3 regions of the Pseudomonas sp. FW215-R2 genome follow, and region 1 is predicted to be linked to each of the others. Evidence: riboswitches for the same ligand, from Rfam matches in the RefSeq annotation. Region 1 holds a riboswitch; each other region holds the start of a gene.
The links. Region 1 has a riboswitch for cobalamin ahead of AC3WRD_RS22460 (CbtB domain-containing protein). Riboswitches for the same ligand answer to the same signal wherever they lie in the genome.
Positions count from the first base shown of each region.

Region 1 (3,271 bases):
TCATGATCGAAAGTGGGGATTATCGGGAATTTACGCCGCGCCGGCCAATGCCAGGGTTGCCTGGGCGTATTTTTGTCTGGAAATCAGCAGTTTTGCCGGGGCCTGGATCAACTGTTCGGCAAGCGCCAGAGCGGCACTTTCCGCGACGCCGTAGCAACCGGTGCGTTCGAAAGCGATCTGCGAATGGTGACTCAGGCGTTGCTGATAACTGGCCAGTTCTTCGCTGCTGAAATACAGCAGCGGCAGCGCCAGTTGTGCCGCCAGTTCCTGCAGGCCGGGTTCGTCGCGTTTCAGGTCGATGCTGGCCAGGGCCTTGACCGCCTCGAGTTCGATGCGATGCGCCTGCAGGGCCTGGTCGAGCAAGGCGCGCAGCGTACTGGCCGGGCAGCCGCGCTGGCAGCCCAGGCCGACCACAAAGGTCGGCACTGCGCTGTCATCGGTCATGCGTGGTATTGACCATCGCTTTTGCGGCGGAACAACCAGGCGCTGATCAGGCCCAGGGCCAGCCAGAACGCCACATTGGTCAGCTGCGAAGCGATTTTGAACTGAGCTTCCAGTGCTTCCGGTGCGAGCATCGAGTGCACTTCCGGTTGCGGGGCGCCGATCACGTGTGGCACAGCGAGAATCGCCACGCCGAGGATCTTCAGCAACCAGTTGCCACCGAACGCGATCAGCGCCAGGCCGACAGCGGTCGACGCGGCAGTGCCGATCCACCACATCTGGCGCGACGCCAGGTCTGCAGCGGCGGTGCCCGGCAGCTCAGGTGGCAGGCCCAGTGTCGGTGCGAGCACGAAAGTCGCATAACCGGCCAAACCCCAGAGTAAGCCTTGCGAGGTTTTAGTCGGCGCACGCAGGGTGTACAGACCGGCCAGCATCAGGGCAAAACCCACAGCCACGACCAGATTGCCGCCGGTAGTGGAAAGCACGCGCTGCCAGCCGTCTTCCGGCTCCCAGGCTTCGGCATCGTGGGTGTGGGCGGCGGTGCCGGCGGCGTGTTCGTGAACGGCGGCAACCGGCTCGGCTTTCTCGAAGGTCTCTGCCTGAAGAATCAGCGGCGACACCCAGAAGCTTTGCAGCAACGTCAGGAGCAGGGCGGCCAGAAGGCCGGTGAAACCTGCGGTCTGCGCAATACGCTTGATCATGTCGTCAGGTCTCAGTGGCACGGGAACGCGGCGCTGTGGCGGGTATCGTGAGCGGCGTTGTGAACCGCTTCGATGTGCGAGAAACCGGCGAAATAGACCAGGCTGGCACCCAGGATCGACGCGAAGATCGCAGCGGTCAGGCGTTGGCTCAGGGTGGTGGTGCTGGAGATTTTGTCCGTGTTGCTGCCGGTGCTGCTGATGATCGACATGGCGCTTCCCTCTGGAGTGTCAGCGGGTGAACGGTGCGCATGAAAACCCCTGCGAGTCGGGCACGCAGAGGTTCGAACAGCGCCCGCCCACCGCGGGTTTGTTATGTTCAGTGACGCAAGATGCGTACTGTGTGTTGCGGGCCGGTCTCCGGGCTCACGAGGGGTGGCTGTCTGCCGACCTGCAAGCGTCACCTTCCCATGCCTGGGGGCACAGTGGATCTGACGCTTCGCTCGCTTACCGTTGCGGGGGCAGCACCGGACTGACATGGCTTTAGAGTAAAGCACATGATTCACCGGTTTCCCGTTTCACCCTTTGCAGGGCACCCGTAACAAGTTGTGTAGGAGACCATGGGCTGGGGATTTGAGTCAATTGGGATTGGAGACATATCCGTTGCTGCGGTTACGGCCGCTTAGGGTTCCGCCCTTACGGCGGGTCACTTTTGGCAAACGCCCCAAAAGTAACCAAAAGGTCTCTACCCTGACGTACGGCCCCTCGCTGAGGCTCGGGGTTCCTTCGCTCCGGGATTGATCCGGGGGCATCGCCTACGGTTTGCTTCGCTGCACCTCCTCTCGATGTGTTTGGCTTCGCCAAACGGTCGCTGCGCTCCCACCCCGAATCAATCCCTCCACTCAGCCTGCCGACGGGCCCTGCGATCAAAAGCGGTACTCGAGCTAACGCTCATCGTGTTGAGTAGTGAGGGGCGGGTGTTCGGCTTTGGTTTTGTGGTGGGTTTACCCCTCACCCCAGCCCTCTCCCCGAGGAGAGGGAGCCGATTGGTGTGCTTTTCAAAGCCTGAGTTCAACGCGGTATTGCACGTCGGCGTAGCTCTGCCAAACAACTCGGTCAGTCCCCTCTCCCTCTGGGAGAGGGCTAGGGTGAGGGGCTCTAGATGTGGCTCTTGATGTGGCTTTTGATTTTTTGCCCCTTCGGCAGGCCGAGCGGAGGTGTTCATCAGGGGGTAGGCGCGCAGCGCCGTGCGGCGAAGCCGCATACATCGAGAGGAGGTGCAGCGAAGCAAACCGTAGGCGATGCCCCCTGATGGACACCGTAGCGAGGGAACACTGAGCCTCAGCGAAGTGCCGTACGCTGGGGTCCAGCCTTTTTGGTTACTTTTTCGGCGTTTGGAAAAAGTGACCCGCCGTAAGGGCGGAACCCTAGGAAGCCGTTACCGCAGCAACGGATATGCTCACAAATCCCAAAACCAAAAAACAACGCCCATTGACCCATCACGAACCCATGCGTAGCCTTGCGCTTTCGAGGTTCTTCGGCCCACGCCGAAGCTAAGAAGGGAACGCGGTCCAAGCCGCGGCTGCCCCCGCAACTGTGAACGGTGCTGTTCGCTGCCACGCCACTGCCAGCTCAATCCAGAGCCAGCGGGAAGGCGCAGCGAATACCGGGCCAAGGCCCGAACACCGTCAGCCAGGAGACCTGCCTCGTCACAGATTCTCACTTTCAACCGGGCGGGGTGATCCGGTGGCGAACTCTCCAGGCACGCACCCGTGTTGCCGGTCTCGTCCCGTATGCCCGCCACCTTGCCAAAGGGCATCCGATGAAAACACTGGCCAAACTCCCCGTCACCATCGTCACCGGCTTCCTCGGCTCGGGCAAAACCACCTTGCTGCGGCACATGCTCGACAACGCTCAGGGCCGCCGTATCGCGGTGATCGTCAACGAGTTTGGCGAGCTGGGCATCGACGGTGAAATCCTCAAGCAGTGCACCATCGGCTGCACCGAAGAAGAAGCCACCGGCCGCGTCTACGAACTGGCCAACGGCTGCCTGTGCTGCACGGTTCAGGAAGAGTTCTTCCCGGTGATGCGCGAACTGGTGGCCCGTCGCGGTGACCTCGACCACATCCTCATCGAAACTTCGGGCCTGGCTCTGCCAAAACCGCTGGTGCAAGCCTTCCAGTGGCCGGAAA
Region 1 is NZ_JBYTBO010000018.1:24,365-27,635, reverse strand. It holds gene AC3WRD_RS22470 (cobalamin biosynthesis protein) at 31-444, opposite strand; gene AC3WRD_RS22465 (CbtA family protein) at 441-1,142, opposite strand; gene AC3WRD_RS22460 (CbtB domain-containing protein) at 1,154-1,351, opposite strand; cobalamin riboswitch at 1,474-1,694, opposite strand; cobalamin riboswitch at 2,593-2,802, shown strand; gene cobW (cobalamin biosynthesis protein CobW) at 2,902-3,271, shown strand, end outside.

Region 2 (3,271 bases), on a different contig from region 1:
CATCGCCCGCAACAGATCGAGACTGGCGCCATAGGTGAAGGCAAACGCCTCGTCACGGGCGACGGCAATCCGCACGCCGTCGAGCAGCCTTTCGGTCTTCACGCTTTCCGGTGCGGCGAATTCGACAGCCGGTGGCAGCGCTACCTCGCAAGTGCTGGCCAGCGCTTCGGCGGCGGCGTCGAGGCGCACATCGAGGTCATTGAGTTCGCTGGCCTGCACCAGACCGAGATGGCGACTTGGCAGTTCGATCCCGGTTTCCCGGGACAACGCGCCGTACCAGCGCAAACCTTCAGTAAGGCTGCCTTCGAGCAACTGCGCATGGCGCACGGTGCCGACGCGGTTGGCCAGCACGCCGGCGAACGGCAAGTCCGGCTGATAGCGCGCCAGACCCAGAGCCAGCGCGCCGAACGTCTGAGCCATGGCCGTGCCATCAATCACGCCGAGCACCGGCACGCCGAAATGCCGCGCCAGGTCGGCGCTCGACGGTGTGCCGTCGAACAAGCCCATCACGCCTTCGATCAGGATCAGATCGGCTTCAGCGGCGGCTTCCCACAACAGACGTCGACTTTCCTGCTCGCCGACCATCCACATGTCCAGTTGATAGACCGGCGCACCGCTGGCGCGCTCGAGGATCATCGGGTCGAGAAAGTCCGGGCCGCATTTGAATACGCGAACCTTGCGCCCCTGATTGCGGTGCAGACGGGCCAGCGCGGCGGTGACGGTGGTCTTGCCCTGGCCGGAGGCCGGCGCGGCGATCAATACCGCCGGGCAGTGACGTGGTTGATTCAAAGTTCGACGCCTTTCTGCGCTTTGATACCGGCCTGGAAGGCGTGTTTGATCATGCCCATTTCGGTGACGGTGTCGCCCATCTCGATCATTTCCGGCTTGGCAGCGCGGCCGGTGACGATCACATGCTGCATCGGCGGACGGGCCTGCAGATCGCTGAGCACCTGATCCAGATCGAGGTAACCGTGCTTGAGAGCGATGTTCAGCTCATCGAGCACCACCAGACCGATCGACGGATCACGCAGCAGTTCGCGGGACACTTCCCATGCAGCTTCGGCAGCGGCGATGTCGCGCTGGCGATCCTGGGTTTCCCAGGTGAAACCTTCGCCCATCACATGAAAGCGTACCTGCTCGGGGAAGCGGCGGAAGAACAGCTCCTCCCCGGTGCTGTTGCGGCCCTTGATGAACTGCACCACGCCGCACTGCATGCCGTGGCCCATGGCGCGGGCGAGCATGCCGAACGCCGAGCTGCTTTTGCCTTTGCCATTGCCGGTCAGCACCAGCACCAGGCCGCATTCGTCTGGCGAATTGGCGATGCGCTCGTCGATCACGGCTTTTTTGCGCTGCATGCGCGCCAGGTGGCGCTCGTCGCGTTCGGGGGAATCAGTCATGGGGGAGCTCTCCGTTGAGGCTGGATAACGGCGGGCAGGCACAAGAATAGACGGCAACAAGCCTGGCATCGCCCACCGTGATGCCGCTGGATGGATCAGGCCGGTCTCCGGGCTCATGAGCGGCCTTGGCCTGGCTGCGCGCCTTCCCGCTTTGCAGCAGTGGCATCGGACGCAGCTTTTACTCATTTACCGTTGCGGGGGCAGCGCCGGGATCGTGATGGTTCTTCGCTTGAAGACAATCCTCACCGGCTTCCCTGTTTCACTCTGTCGACAGCGGTCACAGAGCACCTGAAACAAGCCGCGAAGGTTAGAGGGTTGGGGGTGGAGCGTCAAATGAAGAGGCCCCCTGAAAGCGAATAACTGCCGTCGATCAATTATCTGACGCCAATCTTGTGCCACACTGTCAGCAGTGATATCAAAGAGCCATGCTTTTTGAATGCAGAGAGCACATCACAATAACAAGGGAGAGCACCATGCAAGGCATGATCATCAGCAATCCGCGGCTGGAATTCCTGCGCCCGGTGCTGGAACGCTGGTTTGACTGTATCGACCGCTACAACGCCGTGCGCGGCGACAACGACACGCCGTACTGGCATGACGAAAAGGCCAACCTCGGCCTGTTGTCCGCCGCCGCGTGGATGGCCGAACTCGTCACCCTGCGCGACACCGCCACCCGCAAGCAGAACGAGGAAGGCGAGCGCAATGCCCGCGCCGACCTGTTCCTGGCCGGCGCCGAAGATCGCGCCTACATCCAGGCGACGCAACGCTGGCCACGCGTCAACAGCCTGAATCTGACCCAGGCCCTGACCGATATCACCAGCGACGCCAAGCGCATCAGCTACGCCAGCGATCTCAAGCTCGGCTGCCTGTTCGTCGCCCCACAGAAAGCCCAGCACAGCGCCAGCCCCGAGGAACTGCAGGACATGGTCGACGACCTGCAAAAGGAACACACCTGCGCCGTCGCCTGGTATTTCCCCTATGCCTATCGCAAATTGCGCAGCGAGGCTGGCAACTATCACCCCGGCATTGCCGTGCTGTTCAAGGAGGCGCGCGGCTGAGCGGTTGAACCATCGGGCTTGTGTACTTCTCTATGATTAGGAATGCATTCATAGGGAAGATCAGTAATGCGCAAGCCCCACCTCGTTTTCGTCATCGCACTCGCCGGAGGGCTCACCGCCTGTGGTGAATCCTCCAGCCTGCAAGTCTCGGACGGCACCGGCCCGTCCCCCAAACTGCCCGAACCGAACAAGACCCTGATCCCGACGGTGAACATCGCCCCGGCGATCGGCTGGCCGGCGGGTGCGAAACCAACGCCAGCCGCAGGCACCCAAGTGGCTGCATTCGCCGAAAACCTCGATCACCCGCGCTGGCTCTACGTGCTGCCCAATGGCGATGTGCTGGTGGCGGAAACCAATGCTCCGCCGAAACCGGACGATGGCAACGGGATACGTGGCTGGGTGACGAAGAAAATCATGGGCCGCGCTGGCGCCGGGGTTCCCAGCCCGAATCGCATCACCCTGTTGCGCGACGCTGATCACGATGGCGTGGCCGAAACCCGCACGGTATTTCTACAAAATCTGAATTCTCCGTTCGGTATGACCCTGGTCGGCAACGATCTGTACGTCGCCGACACCGACCGCTTGCTGCGCTTTCACTACGAACCCGGCGTAACCGAGATCAAGAACCAGCCGATCAAGGTCGTGGATCTGCCGGGCGGCCCGCTCAACCATCACTGGACCAAGAACGTCATCGCCAGTAAGGACGGCAGCAAGCTGTACGTCACAGTCGGCTCGAACAGTAACGTCGGCGAAAACGGCCTGGATCAGGAAGAAGGCCGCGCGGCAATCTGGGAAGTGGACCGTGCGACCGGCAAT
Region 2 is NZ_JBYTBO010000005.1:318,268-321,538, reverse strand. It holds gene AC3WRD_RS09975 (cobyrinic acid a,c-diamide synthase CobB) at 1-789, opposite strand, end outside; gene cobO (cob(I)yrinic acid a,c-diamide adenosyltransferase) at 786-1,397, opposite strand; cobalamin riboswitch at 1,479-1,704, opposite strand; gene AC3WRD_RS09965 (hypothetical protein) at 1,871-2,455, shown strand; gene AC3WRD_RS09960 (PQQ-dependent sugar dehydrogenase) at 2,522-3,271, shown strand, end outside.
Region 2: linked by a shared signal. The riboswitch ahead of cobO (cob(I)yrinic acid a,c-diamide adenosyltransferase) and the one ahead of AC3WRD_RS22460 (CbtB domain-containing protein) in region 1 are both predicted to bind cobalamin.

Region 3 (3,271 bases), on a different contig from region 1:
CGAGGTTGTCGACGTTGTTCGAGCGGCTGGTGACGTAATCGCGGTCGAACAGGTTTTCCACCAGCAGGCTCAATCGGTGCTGGTGAGCGCCGTCCAGGTAGCGATAAGCGTCGGCGTCCACCACGGAGTAATGGCCGTACTCGACCTGTTTCGAGCTGATGACATCGCGGATATAGCGGATCGCACCCCCGGCGCCCCACATCCGGTCAACCGACTCGTAACCGACGCGCGATCGGGCGAAGAAGCTCGGTACGTCGTTGATCGTCACTCCCGCTCGGGACTCGGTGAGGTTGCGGGTCATGTCCGCTTGCAGGCTCCATTGATCGTTGAGCGCCAGTTTCGCGTCCGCCTCGAAACCGCGCATCTGGATCTGTCCCTGGCCGTTGACCCACTGGATATCGTCGAGGGTGATCAAGTCGTCGATCTTGCGTTTGAACAGGGTGACGCTGGCGCTGAATTCGCGATCGAGCAGCAAGCCTTTGTAGTCGAGGCCGAGTTCGGCGTTGCGACTTTTCTCCGGTTTCAGGTTGCGGTTGCCCAACTCGTCGCCCGGTTCGTTGACGAACAACTGCTCGGCGTTCGGCAGTTTGTAGGCAGTGCCGTACTGGCCGCGCAGTGCCCAGTGTTCATTGAGGTCATACAGCGAAGTGAGCATGCCGACCGTGGCGCTGTCGCCGCCGCTCATGGCTTCGTGACGAATGCCGATGCTCGGGTGCCAGTCGGGCAGAGCGTCGATCTGCGGGCGCAACTGGGTGTACAGCGCGTGGGCTTCAGCCTTGTCATTGTCGATGATCAGCACATCGTCCTGGCCCTTGAACCACTGGTTGTCCATACCGAACACCAGCACATGGCCGCCGGGCAATTCGGCTTTGCCTTCGGCCTGCACGCCCCAGTCGGTGAAGCCCCAGTAGTCGTTGTGGTTGATGGTTCTGGTGCCGCCATTGGCGGTGTTGTTGATGCGCGTGTAGCGGGTGTCCCAGTCGTTGATGTGGCCTTTGACGAAGTAGCTCAGGCGCTCGTTGATGTTCTGTTCGAAGGTCGCCGTGGCGATCTGCTGGACGCGGTCGTTGGTGGTCTTGTGGTTGTCGACCGGCCGGGCGAAGTCGAGGTTGGCGTCGGCGTATTGGTAGAACAATTCCATCCGCGCATCGTCGCCAAAGGACTGAATCGCCTTGCCGCCGAAGGTGGTGACTTCGTAGGCGCGCTTCTTTTCGCTGTCGTTCTTGATGTCGCGATTGCGAAACGGCTGATAGCCGTCCGAGACGTTATGACTGACGTAGGCCAGCAAGCCCAGGTCGCCGAAACCGTTGGTGAAGATGTTCTCGACCCGCGCATCCTCGGTGGTGCCACCGAAGGTATCCACGCCCATGTTCACTTCGCCGGAGGTTTTGCGGCTCTGCGGGCTGCGAGTCACGATGTTGATCACGCCGGACACGGCCTGAGTGCCGAACAGCAGGCTCTGCCCACCCTTGAGCACTTCGATGCGTTCGATGGCGTTGGCCGGCAGGGTGTCCAGGTACAGGCCGCCATACAAGCGATTGTTCAGGCGCACGCCGTCGAGCAGGATCAGCGTGTCATCGTTGCGCCCGCCCAGCAGGGAATAGGTGCCGTAGTCGAACGGGCCATTTTTCGGCGCGACGTACAGGCCGGGAATGAACATCTGCATGACGCGGGTGACATCGGCGCTGGGGCCGGCACGTTCGATCTGCTCGCGGGTGACGATCTCGACCTTGCTGCCGAATTGCGCCATGTCGGCCACGGTCGTGGACTCCACGGACGGCGCGGAAACGATTTGCTGAGTGAGTTCGAGCGGCGCGTCGTCCGCCAGCAACAGGGGGCTGAACAGACAGCCAAGCAATAGGGATGGAGCCGGAGTGTTAAAAGGTCGAATCATTGTCTTCTCGAAAGGATCTTCGCAGAAGAGCATGCAGGAGAAGGCATCGCGCACACGCCGACACCGGCCCATGCCCGCCCACCGCAGGATTTTGCCAAACAGAATTTCAGGCCGGTCTCCGGGCTTGCGCGTATGGACGCTTTCACCTTCCCATGGCCGTCTGGCCACAGTGGTGTGTCGAAAGCATCACGCGCCTACCGTTGCGGGGGCAGCACCGGACTTGTTCGAAAAGAACGTACCGGTTTCCCGTTTCACCCCATGCACGGCGGCATGGGACACCTGAAACAGGGCGGCATCTGAACATTCGGATGACCGCTCGTCAACTTCGTTGAAGGATGTAAAGCTCCTGCGACGCAGGCGCGAGATTGCGGCGAACCCTGATAATTGAATCACTGAAGTTCTGGTTCTAGTGAACGTTCGAGAGCATAAACACCGAGATAATCCCCGCGCCGAGTACAAACATCATTATGAAGATAATGTTCAGTTTGAGCCGGTTTGAACTTTCGAGTTTATTGAGCCTGACGACCAGGTCGTCCACTTGGGCCGAAGTTGCCAGTCCCTTTACCGCATTGGCCAGCGCTTGCGGGGAGATGGAGTTGTCCGGTTTATTTTCCATAGGGTGGGTTTTTAATCGAATTTCACCCTTCACCTTGGCCAATCTGAGGGCAACCGCGACCACCAGAAGAGGTGTTGCCATTAATTGAAGGAGTTTCAGGTACCGTTCGTAGACGTAGGCAGCGTATTGCGTTTTGTGTAATGCCTGAGCCTGTTCCTCGTAATCGGCGTAGGCCCGTTTGAAGCGCTTCACTTGTTCAACGATCAGCGGATCGGAAAATCTTTCAGCCTCTGGAAAAACGCTGTCGTAATTCATGAAAACGTTTCTGTCTACTTTAGTGTCCACGCGGTTTACAGGACGAATTTTTTGAAACAGATCACAGGCGCTAGCGAGCTGCTGGGCTGATTCGCGCTCCAGTACGTCGTCTTTTTTCACTGAAATTGGCAAGCAGATTCTGGCATCGCTTAACTCGTCTGCTGCGATATTCAGGGACTGGGCAGAAAGCTGACCAAAGGTTTCTTCCACTCTCAGGTTTGAAAGCTTTGAGTCCAGGCCAACCTGGATAAATTGAAATATGAGGCCCATCGAGCCCGCGATGATCCAGGCGTAATCAACTCTTTTCCAACCAATGTCATTCAGCCGGCTTGGCAATAAACGGCTTTGCCAAACGAACAACCCGCAAAAACAAATAAACAGACCCAGAATTCCGAGAATGGCGTAAGCCGAATACTCGAACATTTCTTTGATCAAAGATAACTCCATGTCGTGCTCTTTTTTCAGTGAAATATCAATTGGTTTCGCGGGCGCTTCAGACAGCCGTC
Region 3 is NZ_JBYTBO010000012.1:94,908-98,178, forward strand. It holds gene AC3WRD_RS17900 (TonB-dependent receptor plug domain-containing protein) at 1-1,894, opposite strand, end outside; cobalamin riboswitch at 1,987-2,192, opposite strand; gene AC3WRD_RS17905 (hypothetical protein) at 2,301-3,212, opposite strand; gene AC3WRD_RS17910 (LysR family transcriptional regulator) at 3,259-3,271, opposite strand, start outside.
Region 3: linked by a shared signal. The riboswitch ahead of AC3WRD_RS17900 (TonB-dependent receptor plug domain-containing protein) and the one ahead of AC3WRD_RS22460 (CbtB domain-containing protein) in region 1 are both predicted to bind cobalamin.